4 regions of the Kitasatospora sp. NPDC033851 genome follow, and region 2 is predicted to be linked to each of the others. Evidence: riboswitches for the same ligand, from Rfam matches in the RefSeq annotation. Region 2 holds a riboswitch; each other region holds the start of a gene.
What was found. A riboswitch is a leader RNA that binds a small molecule or an ion and turns the genes downstream of it on or off. The one in region 2 is predicted to bind cyclic di-AMP.
Positions count from the first base shown of each region.

Region 1: another riboswitch for cyclic di-AMP. It lies ahead of ACZ51D_RS05945 (LysM peptidoglycan-binding domain-containing protein); the one in region 2 lies ahead of ACZ51D_RS27270 (C40 family peptidase).
Region 3: another riboswitch for cyclic di-AMP. It lies ahead of ACZ51D_RS13205 (glycoside hydrolase family 16 protein); the one in region 2 lies ahead of ACZ51D_RS27270 (C40 family peptidase).
Region 4: another riboswitch for cyclic di-AMP. It lies ahead of ACZ51D_RS39090 (transglycosylase family protein); the one in region 2 lies ahead of ACZ51D_RS27270 (C40 family peptidase).

Region 1 is NZ_JBVIRL010000002.1:621,784-624,963, reverse strand. It holds gene ACZ51D_RS05950 (cytochrome P450 family protein) at 1-1,184, shown strand, start outside; cyclic di-AMP (ydaO/yuaA leader) riboswitch at 1,436-1,603, shown strand; gene ACZ51D_RS05945 (LysM peptidoglycan-binding domain-containing protein) at 1,609-2,514, shown strand; gene eno (phosphopyruvate hydratase) at 2,771-3,180, shown strand, end outside.
Region 2 is NZ_JBVIRL010000016.1:56,530-59,709, reverse strand. It holds gene ACZ51D_RS27270 (C40 family peptidase) at 178-1,311, opposite strand; cyclic di-AMP (ydaO/yuaA leader) riboswitch at 1,322-1,475, opposite strand; gene ACZ51D_RS27265 (C40 family peptidase) at 1,813-2,850, opposite strand; gene ACZ51D_RS27260 (NYN domain-containing protein) at 3,051-3,180, opposite strand, start outside.
Region 3 is NZ_JBVIRL010000005.1:331,914-335,093, forward strand. It holds gene ACZ51D_RS13195 (alpha/beta hydrolase) at 1-222, shown strand, start outside; gene ACZ51D_RS13200 (phenolic acid decarboxylase) at 290-619, opposite strand; cyclic di-AMP (ydaO/yuaA leader) riboswitch at 1,226-1,391, shown strand; gene ACZ51D_RS13205 (glycoside hydrolase family 16 protein) at 1,393-2,673, shown strand; gene ACZ51D_RS13210 (hypothetical protein) at 2,749-3,180, opposite strand, start outside.
Region 4 is NZ_JBVIRL010000037.1:42,823-46,002, forward strand. It holds gene ACZ51D_RS39085 (hypothetical protein) at 1-131, opposite strand, end outside; gene ACZ51D_RS39090 (transglycosylase family protein) at 353-1,651, opposite strand; cyclic di-AMP (ydaO/yuaA leader) riboswitch at 1,659-1,827, opposite strand; gene ACZ51D_RS39095 (sirohydrochlorin chelatase family protein) at 2,325-3,180, opposite strand, start outside.

The DNA of each region.
Region 1 (3,180 bases), on a different contig from region 2:
TCGAGGCCTGGCTGGTGACCAGGTATGCGGACGCCCGGCAGGCGCTCGCGGACAGCCGGCTGTCGAAGAACCCGGCGCACCACAGTGAGCAGGCGCACCGCACCGGCCGGGTGGGCATCCCGGGGGAGCGGCAGGCGGACCTGATGACGCACCTGCTGAACATCGACCCGCCGGACCACACGCGGCTGCGCCGACTGGTGTCGAAGGCGTTCACCCCGCGCCGGGTGGCCGAGTTCGAGCCGCGGGTGCAGCAGCTCACGGACCGGCTGATCGACGGCTTCGCGCAGCGCGGTTCGGCGGACCTCATCCACGAGTTCGCCTTCCCGCTCCCCATCTACGCGATCTGCGACCTGCTGGGCGTGCCGGCCGAGGACCAGGACGACTTCCGCGACTGGGCCGGCATGATGATCCGCCACGGCGGCGGCCAACGCGGCGGCGTGGGGCGAGCGGTGAAGCGGATGCGGGCGTACCTGCTGGAGCTGATCCACCGCAAGCGGGCGGACCTCGGGGACGACCTGATCTCGGGTCTGATCCGGGCGAGCGACCACGGCGAGCACCTGACCGAGAACGAGGCCGCGGCAATGGCCTTCATCCTCCTCTTCGCCGGTTTCGAGACGACCGTGAACCTCATCGGCAACGGGATGTACGCGCTGCTGCGCAATCCGGGGCAGCGCCGGTCGCTGCAGGAGTCGGTGGCGCGCGGGGAGCACGCGCTGCTGGAGACGGGGATCGAGGAACTCCTGCGCTACGACGGGCCGGTGGAGATGGCGACCTGGCGGTTCGCGACGCGGCCGCTGACCATCGGCGGGGTGGACATCCCGGTCGGTGACCCGGTGCTGGTGGTGCTGGCCGCCGCGGACCGCGATCCGGCCCGGTTCGCGGACGAGAACACCCTGGACCTGGCCCGGACTGACAATCCCCACCTGGGGTTCGGGCACGGCATCCACTACTGCATCGGCGCCCCGCTGGCCCGCCTGGAAGGGCGTGCCGCCCTGGCCACACTGCTTTCCCGGCTGCCCGATCTGCGGCTCGCGGAAAGCCCGGAGAATCTGCGCTGGCGCGGCGGTCTGATCATGCGTGGACTGCGGGAACTTCCGGTCGAATTCAGTCCGGAGAGTCGCTCCCCGCATACGCCCCTGCATACGCCTCCGCATACGCCCCCGACACCCCTTATGCGCCCCTGACAAACTGACACAAGATGACGAAACGCCGGGCGACACGCTGACGGAACGTCGCCCGGGGTCTTCCGGTTCAGGTGTGAACGCCCATCAATCCGGACATAGCGGCGCCGTTGGTAGGCGATCGGGCACGCGCCGTAATTTCTGTGTGATATCGGTGATATGAGCTTGTGATTGGTCTGAGGATCTGTCTACTCTCCCTGGAGTTCGCAGCTGCGGACCTCGTGCGCGGAACGCCGAATCCTGCCCGCCGCGTCACGGGAAACCGACCAGAACCCTGGGCAGGGGCGGGGGAACCAGGTTTGTTGCCGTTTCCCACGGCTTGGGGTGAAGCCGCCTGAGCGGAATCGTTTCCGCGTACGGCGGCCGGGCCACCTCCCGGTCCGAACCCGACAGCTCACCTCGCAGGCGTGCGGAGAGGGACCTCTTCATGCTGTTCGTTGGAACCGGTCGTCACCGCCGTCGTACCCAGACCGAGAAGGCCATTGCCGTCGCCGGTGTGGCCGGCGTCGGACTCGCGATGCCGCTCCTCACCGCCACCGGCGCCTCCGCCGCACCGGCCTCCGCCTGGGACTCCGTCGCCCAGTGCGAGAGCGGCGGCAACTGGAGCATCAACACCGGCAACGGCTTCTACGGCGGCCTGCAGTTCACCTCCGGCACCTGGAAGGCGTACGGCGGCACCGCGTACGCGCCGCAGGCCAACCAGGCCAGCCGGGCGCAGCAGATCTCGGTCGCCGAGAAGGTGCTCGCCTCGCAGGGCCCGGGCGCCTGGCCGGTCTGCTCGAAGAAGGCGGGCCTGAGCAAGGGCGGTGCCCCGGCCGCGGTCGACACCTCCTCGGACGCCAAGCCGCAGTCCGCCCCCGCGCAGCAGGCCCAGAAGCCCGCCGCCAAGCCGGCTCAGAACCCGGCCGCCCAGAAGCCCGCCGCGCAGAAGCCTGCCCAGAAGCCGGTGCAGCAGGCCGCCCCGCAGCAGCAGGCGCAGCCGCAGGCCCACGGCCTCTCCGGCCAGGGCGGTTGGGACGCGGACGCGAAGGTGTACTGGTACCAGAACAACGGCGCCTGGTACTGGACCAGCCACCAGAGCGTCTACCAGCAGTACGCGGGCCACGCCGCCGCGCAGCAGTACGCCCCGCAGGCCGCGCAGCAGCAGTACGCGCCGCAGGCCGCTCCGGCGTCCGGCCACGACTACACCGTCCGCGACGGTGACACCCTGTCGACCATCGCCGCCGCGCAGGGCGTGTCCGGCGGCTGGCACGCGCTGTACGAGCAGAACCACGGGACCGTCGGCGGCGACCCGAACCTGATCCTGCCCGGCCAGGTGCTGCACCTCGGCTGAGCCGACGCGTGAAGGCCGACGCGCGAAGGGGGTTGGGCCCGCCGGCCCCCTTCGTCCGCATTCGCCCGCTTCAGTGGGACAAGCTGGGACAAGCAGGTGAACTACTGGTGGGTAGCGGGGCCACACGCTGAGACGAGACCGAGGCGGACGTGGCCCCGGGAGCCTGGGCGGCTAGGCTCTGGTCCGTAACGACTCCGCAATCGTCCTGCTGACAGCACCACCGTCAGCCGGACCTGCTTCCGCAAGGAGATGCCTCGTGCCGTCCATCGATGTCGTCGTAGCCCGTGAGATCCTCGACTCGCGCGGCAACCCCACGGTCGAGGTCGAGGTCGGCCTCGACGACGGCAGCACGGGTCGTGCCGCTGTCCCGTCGGGTGCCTCCACCGGCGCCTTCGAGGCGCTGGAGCTGCGCGACGGTGACAAGAACCGCTACTTCGGCAAGGGCGTGGAGAAGGCCGTCCTGGCCGTCATCGAGCAGATCGGCCCGGAGCTGGTCGGCTACGACGCCACCGAGCAGCGCCTGATCGACCAGGCCATGCTGGACCTGGACGCCACCCCGGACAAGTCCTCGCTCGGCGCCAACGCCATCCTGGGCGTCTCGCTGGCCGTCGCGCACGCCGCCTCCGAGGCCAGCGACCTGCCGCTGTTCCGCTACCTGGGCGGCCC
Region 2 (3,180 bases):
CGGGCGGTCGTCGAGCGGGAGTCCGGTGGCAGACGTTAGCGAGTCCGGGCAAGCGAGTCCAAACCCCTCCGGACCCGAATATTTGACCCGTAATCGGACATCAGCCCGAGCCGCCGAAAAAGCCGCAGGCCCGGCCTTCCGTGGAGGAAGACCGGGCCTGGAAGCGCCGAGTACGGATCAGACCCGCACGATGCTGGTCAGCGGCATGTTGGTGACGGCCTCGTAGCGGACCGAGGCACCCGGCTTGGGCGCGTGCAGCACCTGGCCGTTGCCGGCGTAGATGCCGACGTGGTGGGCGTCCCCGAAGAAGATCAGCAGGTCGCCGGGCTGGGCCTGGGACAGGTCGCTGCCGATCCGGGTGCCGGCGTGCGCCTGCTCCTGCGAGGTGCGCGGCAGCGAGACGCCGACCTGGTTGAACGCCCAGACCATCAGGCCGGAGCAGTCGAAGGAGGACGCGCCGGTGGCGCCCCACACGTACGGGCTGCCGACCTTGGAGGCGGCGGCGGAGAGCGCGGCTGCACCGCGCGAGCTGCCGGGGGCGACCGGCTTGGCGACCGGCGAGGCCGGGGCCGGGGCCGAGCCCGCGGAGAGGTCGGTGCGGCTGTTGTCGCGGGAGGCGCGGTCGGCGGCCTGCTGGGCCTTCACCGCGGCGTCGGCCTGGGCCTTGGCGTCGGCGGCGGCCTTCTCCTCGGCCGCGCGCAGCGCCTGGCGCTCCTGCTCGGTCAGGGTGTTGAGCAGGTCCTGGGCGGCCTTCAGCTTGTTCTGGACCTCGTCCTTGGAGGCCTTCAGCTGCTGGGTGGTCGACTCCAGCTCGGCGAGCTTGCCCTGGGCCTCGGTGCGGTCCTGGTCGAGCTTGCGCTGCTGCTCCTGGAGCACCTTCAGCTGGTTCTTCTGGGTGTCGCCGGCCTGGTTCAGCGCACCGGCCTGGTTGAGGAAGCTGTCCGGGCTGGACGAGAACATCAGCTGCACGGTCGGGGATATGCCGCCGTTGCGGTACTGCTCCCCGGCGATCTCGGCCAGGCCGCCCTGCAGGTCGGTCACCTGGTCCTGCTGACGGGCCACCTGGTCCTGCAGGCCGGAGACCTGCTTCTCCAGCGTCTGCTGCTTCTCCTGGGCGGCGTTGTACTGCTCGGTCGCCACCTCGGCCTGCTCGTTGAGCTGGTCGACCTGCTCCTTGACCTGGTCCTTGGTCGGCTGCGGGTCGGCGTGGGCGCCGGACTGCGCGGAGAGGGCGACGGCTGCGGCGGCGACACCGGTCAGGATCGAGACACGGGCGCGGCCGGCTGGCTTGGGACGACGATGGGACGCCACGAAGGCGGGCTCCTTCTTCCTACGTCCGCCTACCGGGTGAGCTGACGGGTTCGGGCCGGAAGCATGCCCTACGACGCCTCACGGCCGTTCCAGCGGCCGACCTGGCGCCGATTCACCCCGGAGGAACGTGGTTCCCCGGCTCCGCTGCGCAGCACCCCCGACTACTGGGCTCCCCTGTCGGGCAGTCGCTTCGACCTGCCCCGCTGCCTCGCGAACTCGACGGTAGCCACCGCCGCCACCCCGGCTGGGTGATCGACACTGCGATGGCTCGGTGCATGACCCTAGTAACTGAACCGTGATCGGTTCAAATCCTTGTCAGAAAAAAGACGGAAGATTACCCAAGTTCTTTTGTGAAAATGACCGATGGTAACCGCCGCCCCACGCAAGGCTGATCAGGTCTCACCCGATGCTCGCGAAACGGTCGAAAACCCGAACGCCACCCCCGATCGGGGGTGGCGCGGATCACAGGGCTCGGGCGAACCCCTTCGGCGTGTCGGGCCGTCAGACCCGGCGGATGGTGTTGATCGGCATCGCGTCGGCCTTCATCACCTTCACCACGTCACCGGTGTGCGGCGCGTGGACCACCATGCCGTTGCCGATGTACATCGCGACGTGGTGCATGTCGGGGCCGTAGATGACCAGGTCGCCCGGCTGAGCCGCCGCCAGTCCGGGCACCGCGGTGCCGTAGTGGCCCTGCTCCTGCGAGGTGCGCGGCAGCGAGACGCCGGCCTGGCCGTACGACCAGACCATCAGGCCCGAGCAGTCGAAGGTGCTCGACCCGGTGGCGCCCCACACGTACGGCGAGCCCTGCTTGCTCATCGCCTTGGCGAGGGCCACGGCCGCGTAGCCACTGGCCGGCGGCAGGCTGCTCAGGTCGACCCGGTCGCTGCCGCGCGAGGCCCGGTCGTCCTGCGCCTGCTGGGCCTTCAGCGCGGTGCGCTCGGCGGCGCTCAGCGAGTTCATCAGGTCCTGGGCGGCCTTCAGCTTGGTGTTGACGTCCGCCTTGGCCTGGTTCAGGTCCTTGGTGGTGGTGTCGAGCGAGGCCAGCACGGCGGCCGCCTCGGTCTTCTCCTGGTCCAGCCGCCGCTGCTGGTCCAGCAGCCCCTTGAGCGCCTCCGCCTGGGTGGTGCTGGCCTGCTGGACGGTGGAGGCCTTCTCCAGGTAGCCGGACGGGTCGGAGGAGAGCATCAGCTGGACGGACGGGTCGATGCCGCCGGTGCGGTACTGCTCGCCCGCCACCTCGGCCAGGCCGGCCTGCAGCTGGGTCATCTGCTCCTGGCCGCGGGCCACCTGGTCCTGCAGCTGGTCGGCCTGCTTGCGCAGCTGCGTGGCCCGCTCCGTGGCGCCGTTGTACTTCTCTGCCGCCTGCTCCTGCTCTTGCTGGAGTTGGTCGATCTGCGCCTTGACGTCCGTTTTGTTCGGCTGCGGCGCGGCGTGCGCGGCTACCTGGGCGGAGAGTGCGACCGCGGTCGCAGCGGCCGCGGTGAGCACGGAGACCCGCGCGCGGCTCGGCTGCTTGGGACGGCGGTGGGAGGCCAAGGGACCGGCTCCTTCTTCCAACGGACTCACCCGATTGGATGAGATTCCGGAAAATAGGTTTGACGCCAGACCCTAGTGCGGATCTATCCGCTTTGCCACTCCCCCGAAGGCGTGAACTCTGTTTCCCACACCGACTTCACCGGACCCGCACACCACCACGGACCCAAGGCTGACCAGGAGTCATCCTACGCGGCCCGCGCTCAGGGCCGGGCCAGCCGGTTCAGCAGCAGCACCGAGGCGACCGGGCGCGCGCCCGCCTTCCGCACGCCCTCCGCGACCTCCCGGTCGGCGGAGACCACCACCACCGGACGGCCCTGCGGCTCGGCCCGC
Region 3 (3,180 bases), on a different contig from region 2:
CCGCAGCCCAACGTGTCCGTGCTGCTGGCGGGCACCAAGAAGGGCGACGGCGACTACCGGCGGGAGACCGAGGCCTTCGTCGAGGCGGCGCGGAGCCCGATGAAGGTCTCGTACAGCATGCTCGAGAACGGCGGCCACAACTTCGAGACCTGGAGCGCGCTGCTGCCGTCCTCGCTGGAGTGGCTGTCCCAGCACCTTGCGGTGCCGAACCCGACCGCCTGACGACCGGCCGCTTATCGGCCGGACCCCGGGGCCCAGCCGCGGGTCGGGGGTCCGGCCGTCACAGGTCTCAGGCCACCCGCTCCAGCGAACCGGTGTGCAGCTGGCCGACCCGGCCGCCCTCGCCCTCGAAGGTCCAGAAGGCCCGCACCGTCAGCTTGTTCAGGTCCATCACATGGCTGACGGTGATCCCGCTCTGCTCCGTCCAGCTGACGAAGTAGATCTCCGGTGCGACCTCGGCGACGTGCAGCCGCACGTCCTCCCACTGGCCCGCGGACTCGCCGAGGCCCTCCCAGCGCAGCCGCGTGCCGTCGGCCGAGTAGGTGTTGCGGAAGGCCGCGCCGTTGTCGGCCCGGAAGACGTAGGTGCGGCCGGCGAAGGCGGGCAGGGACGCGATCATGGTGGGGCGGCTCCTCGTTTCGGGCTTTGGTGCTCTTGTGCACTGCGGAAATGTCAGGCCTCCAATTTATCCGACCGGGTGCAGTCGGTCAGATCTTTGCCACGGTACGGATCGCCACCGCGCCGCCCGCCGGGGGGTGCGACCGGCACATGGACACCCGCCGCGCTCCGGTCCTACCGTCCGCCCATAAAACGCACCCCTGCGAGACTCACCCCAGCGAGACGCACCCCCACCACGCCCGTCCACACCACCGGCATCGCGACGGTCGGCGGCACCCGGCTGCTGAGCGGCCTCGACCGCCTGGAGCTGGCCTGGGCGCCGGAGGCCGAGAGCCAGGTCGACGCCTGGCTCGGCTGACCATCCCGCCAGGCCTTCGGCCGAGCACCCGGACGGGCACCCGGCCAGGAACCAGGACGGGCATCCGGCCGGGCCGGGGGATTGATCAACTCGGCCGCCGCACAGCGTTGTTGATCGACACCACTGTGAGCTGCGCGACAACCGGACCGACGGAGTTGTCCGTTCACGCACAGCCTGCCTAGCCTGCAACGGTCGTCCGCCCTCGCGGACCCCGCCGCCGGGACGCCGAGTCCCGTCCACCCGTCGGCGGGTCACCGAGCACCACGCGGACGGGAGCGGGGGAACCAAGGTCGGCGCCCGGCCCGCGCGCTCACGCGTACGGGTCGTGGCTAGGGGTGAAGCCGTTCCACAGGCGGCCGGGCCAACTGCAGCCCGAACCCGACAGCTAACCTCGCAGGCGTCGCAGAGGTCCGCTCATGCCCCAGCCTGCTGTCCGGCGCGCCACGCCGCGCCGCGCCCGCCCCTCCCGCCGCGGCCGCAACGCCGCCTTCGCCGCCACGGGGGCGCTCGCCATCAGCGGCGCCGGCCTGTTCGGACTGCCGTCCGTGAGCAGTGCCCAGGCCGCCACCGCGCCGACCGTCACCCAGGACCGGCTCGCCCCCGCCACCATGGTCGCGGGCAAGGCCGGCACCGCCTCGCTCGGCCTGCACTCCTCGGCCTGCTTCACCGCGAAGACCGTCGGCGTGGGCGTGCGGGACGCGCGCGGCACCAACCTCGACTTCCCCGGCAACGCCTCCAACGTGCAGATCTGCCCGAGCGGCGTGAACTTCACCAGCGGCGCGCGCACCCTGCCCGCCGGGACGTACACCCAGTTCGGCTTCTGGCAGGACCTCGGCGGCGTCTGGCACAACCTGCCCTCGCAGCAGCTGATGGTCTCGGCCACCGCCACCCCGGCCCCGGCCCCGACGGCCACCGCCACCCCGGCGCCGACCTCCACGCCGACCCCGACCTCCACGCCGACCCCGAGCGCCACGGCCAGCCCGACCGCCCCCGCGCCGTCCTCCCCGGTCGTCGGCAAGTCGCTGACCTGGTCGGACGAGTTCAACGGCTCGATCTCCTGGGGCCAGCGCTGGGTCGGCGACAAGAGCACCTCGTACAAGTACGGGAACCACAACCCGGACGACAACAAGCTGGACTGGCTGAACAAGAACAACGTCAGCGTCGCCAACGGGGTCGCCACCTTCACCGCCGCCCCCGGCGGCCCGGCCCTGGAGAACGGCAAGCAGTCCTGGAACACCGGCTTCCTGACCACCGAGGGCTCCAGCGAGGGCTTCCAGGTCAAGACCGGCGACTACGCCGAGACCCGGGTCAAGCTGCCCGCGGGCACCGGCGCCTGGCCGGCCCTGTGGACCTGGAAGAACGGCAACGGGGAGATCGACTCCTTCGAGTACCACCCCGACAACCCGAACCTGCTGGAGCTGACCAACCACGTCAACCCCGGCAACCCGAAGTACTACACCGACGCGAGCGCCATCGCGAAGGACCAGTGGGTGACCATCGGCACCTACTACGGCGCGAACTCGGTGGACTGGTACGTCAACGGCGTCAAGGTCTTCTCGGACGGCAAGGGCGTCGGCGCCAACTGGTCGGCGTACCTGATCCTCAACCTCTCGGTGTGCGCGGGGCAGTACCACCCCGCGCCACAGGGGACCGCTCCGATCACCATGGCCGCCGACTACGTCCGCGTCTACCGCTAACCGGTAGGACGTCTCACCGGTCGCCGCAAGCCGGCAGCCGCTCGCCGGCGCCCGGCGCCCGGTGGGACGACGTGCTCAGGAACCGGCAGCCGTCTCGACCACCGTGATGTCGAACGGCTGCCGGTTGTTGCTCTCGTCCCGGTCGTCCGCGCTGCGCACCGCGACCCAGCCGCCGCTCAGTTTTCCCAGGGGCAGGTCGGGGTCCAGACGGACCGGGACGAGGGCGGTCGCGGTGCGCAGCGGCGGCAGCCCGGGCCCGAAGACGCAGCGCACCCGGTGGCCGTTCTGCAGCACCTCGCAGTTGTCGGGGTAGTAGGGCCCCTCGGGGGTGACGCCCTTCGGCAGGGTGACCACGACCGTGAACGGGGAGGCGGTGGCGTCCGGGCCCCTGTTGGCGACGAAGCCGTGGACGGTCGTGGTGCCGCCGGGCGGCGCCGCCGGGTCCGGGTCGATCCGGACCACCTCCAGGTCGGAGTCGGACGGCGCGGCGACCACGGCGGGCAGGGT
Region 4 (3,180 bases), on a different contig from region 2:
TCGGTGCGGCGGCCGCGGGCCAGGTAGTCGCGCAGGACCAGTTCGACGGCGTCCTGCGGGTTCGTGGTACCGGAGAGCATCATCGCGTCGATCGCGAGGTTCGCGTCGATGGTGACGGTGACCTGGGCCATGTGACTCCTCCTCGGGTGCGGAGCAGCAGCTTGCCCGTTGGGGCGGGGTTTCACCACGGGGATACGCCGGAACCCCCGGGGAGGAGCGACCAGACTCTCCCCGGGGGTGGCGGGTGGTCAGCGTTCGGAGGACGACTGACAGCTGACAGATGTTGAAATCTGTTATCTGTTATCTGTTGTCCGTCAGTCGAAATCCGTCGGCTGTCAGCCGTTCGCCGTGCTCAGACCCGGCCGGCGAAGTCCGGGGCCCAGTTGGCGACGGTCTGCTCGCGCACGCCCGAGCTCGGGTTGGCGGCCTCGACGTACTTGCCGCCGCCGACGTAGATCGCGACGTGGTAGACGCCCGAGTCCTGGCCGTTGTTGGACCAGAACAGCAGGTCGCCCGGCTGCAGGCTGTCCAGCGAGACGTGGGTGCTGGCGGCGGCCTGGTCGGCGGCGACGCGCGGGACGGAGATGCCCGCGGCGCGCAGCGCGGCCTGGGTCAGGCCGGAGCAGTCCCAGCCGCCGTTGCCGGTGCCGCCGTAGACGTAGGCCTGGCCGACCTTGGACTCGGCGAAGGCGACCGCGGCGGCCATGCTGCCGGTGGCGGCCTGGGCCGGGGCCTGGGTCTGCGCCTGGGCGGCCGGCTTGGCGGCCGGGGTCTGGGTCTGGGCCGCCGGCTTGGCGTTCACGGCACCGCCGTTCGCGGACTGACCGGACTTCTGCGAGCGGTTGAACCAGGTGAAGTCCGAGCCGGACTTGTCCGAGGAGGCGGACTGGTCGGTGGAGGCCGACTGCTGGGCCTGGCCGCCGTCGCCGAAGGACAGGTGCTGGCCCGGGTAGATGGTGTTCGGACCGTCGGTCAGGGTGCCGCGGTTGAGGTCGTACAGCCGCTGCCAGCCGCCCTGGACGTTGTGCTTGTCGGCGATCGAGGACAGCCAGTCGCCCTCGACCACGGTGTAGTCGCCGCTCTGGGCCTGCTGCTGGTGCTTCTGCGTCCAGTTGCCGGTGGCGGAGTCGGTGGCGGCCTGGGCAGCGTCCTGGGCGGGCGCGGCCGGCTTGGCGGCCGGGGCCTGGGTCTGCGCCGGCTTGGCGGCGGGCTTGGCGACCGGGGCGGCGGGCGCGGCGGGCTTGGCGGCGGTCGAGGTGTCGACGGACGCCGGGGCGCCACCCTTGGTGAGGCCGGCCTGGACCGAGCACACCGGCCAGGCGCCGGGGCCCTGCGAGGCGAGGACCTTCTCGGCGACGGCGATCTGCTGGTCCTTGGTGGCCAGGTCGGCGCGCGCGGCGTAGGCGGTGCCGCCGAAGGCGGACCAGGTGCTCTGGGTGAACTGGAGGCCGCCGTAGAAGCCGTTGCCGGTGTTGATGCTCCAGTTGCCGGTGCTCTCGCACTGGGCGACCTTGTCCCAGGTGGCGACGGAGGCCGCGGAGGCGGTGCCGGAGACGAGGCACGGGACGGTGAGGCCGACGCCCGCGACGCCGATGGCGGCGATCACGCGGCGGGTGCGGCTGGACAGACGGGTGCCGTTGGTGGGCAGCATGAAGACGCGGTCCTCTCCCACGCCTGCGAGGTGAGCTGTCGGATTCGGGCTGGAGTTGCCCGGCCGCGCGTGAGCGCGGCTTCACCCCTAGCCCTGGACGTTCCGGGGAACGGTCCGGGGCGACTTACCTGTGGGTCCCCCGCTCCTGCCGTGGTGCGTTTTCGCGCTTCCAGGACATCCGACGGCAGGACTCGGCGTTGCGGATGAACTGGGTCCGTGTGGCCACGAACGGGGAGCACGTTAAGCAGACTTAAGTTCAAACTGCAAATAGCTGTGACGCGCATCACGGTTTAGTGGGAACTGCCAAAATGTCAGGTAATCATGATCGTAAATGATCGTTTTTCGGCAATGCTGTTGCGGATGCCCACAACTGTCTTCGCCTCAGGAGTGACGTGACGGTGTGTTGAAGCGCGAAGCGGCGCGCCGTCCGAGCCAGGGGGGTGGCCGCGATTCGAGCGCCGGAGAGTGCGCTCACCATTTCCTAGCAAATGGCGCCAGAACGGACATTCCCTTCATTGCTCGCTTAACTCCTGTAACTCCCGTACGGCACAGGAAAGCAGCAGGAGGGGCAGCAGGAGAGGCAACAGGAGGGGCAACGAGAGAGGCAAAGCGAAGGGCCCGGAACGCAAGCCGTTCCGGGCCCTGTGTGCGCGCCGACCGGCGCGTGGTGTCCTTACTGTCCGGCAGGCGCCTCGGCGGCCGCGTGAGCGCGCCGGGCGCCCTCCACGACCCCCTCGGCCTCGGCGGCGGCCGCCGCCTCCGCCTCGGCCTGCGCCAGCTCCTCCGGGGACGGCGTGGGCAGCGCGGCCAGGTAGGTGGAGGCGATCAGCTGGCCGACGGTCGGGTACGCGCCCAGCGGCGCCGCCGACGGGCAGCCGGTCTCCTCGGCGGCCGTGGCGAGCAGCTCGGAGTCGGCCTCCGGCCCGATCACCAGCGGGGCCAGCGCCGGGCGCTGCGAGCCGGACTCCTTGAGGTGGTTGACGGCCGCGGCCACCGAGCCGGGCACGTCGAGCGCGGCGGCGACGACCGGGACGGCCAGTCGGGCGGCCAGCAGTACGCCGGTGATGCCGGCTGCGGCGGCGGCGTCCTCGCCGCCGACGGTGGTCAGGACCACGCCGTCCGCGGCGGTCGCGATGGCGAACAGCCGGGCCCGGTCGGCGCGGGCCAGCCCCGCCTCGGAGAGTCGCACGTGCACGGCCTCGGCGAGCAGCGGGTGCGGGCCCAGCGCGTCGGTGACCGGCGCGCCGTACTCGGCGGCGAGCGCGTGGAGTTCGGCCAGGAAACCGTGCGGACCGGGCACCAGCGGCACCAGGACGGGCGTCGGCAGCCCGGCCTCGGCGGCCATGGCCAGGAGCTCGGCGACGGTGCGGTCCTCGCCGCCGGCGCCCTCGGCGTAGTCGCCGGGGAGGTAGCCGACCGCGGCCTGGACGCCGTTCTGCTCGCTGCGGACGATGGAGAGCAGCTCCTCGACGACCGAGCGGGACTCGGGCCCGGCGGTCGCGGGCACGGCGAGCACCAGGGCCGGCGCG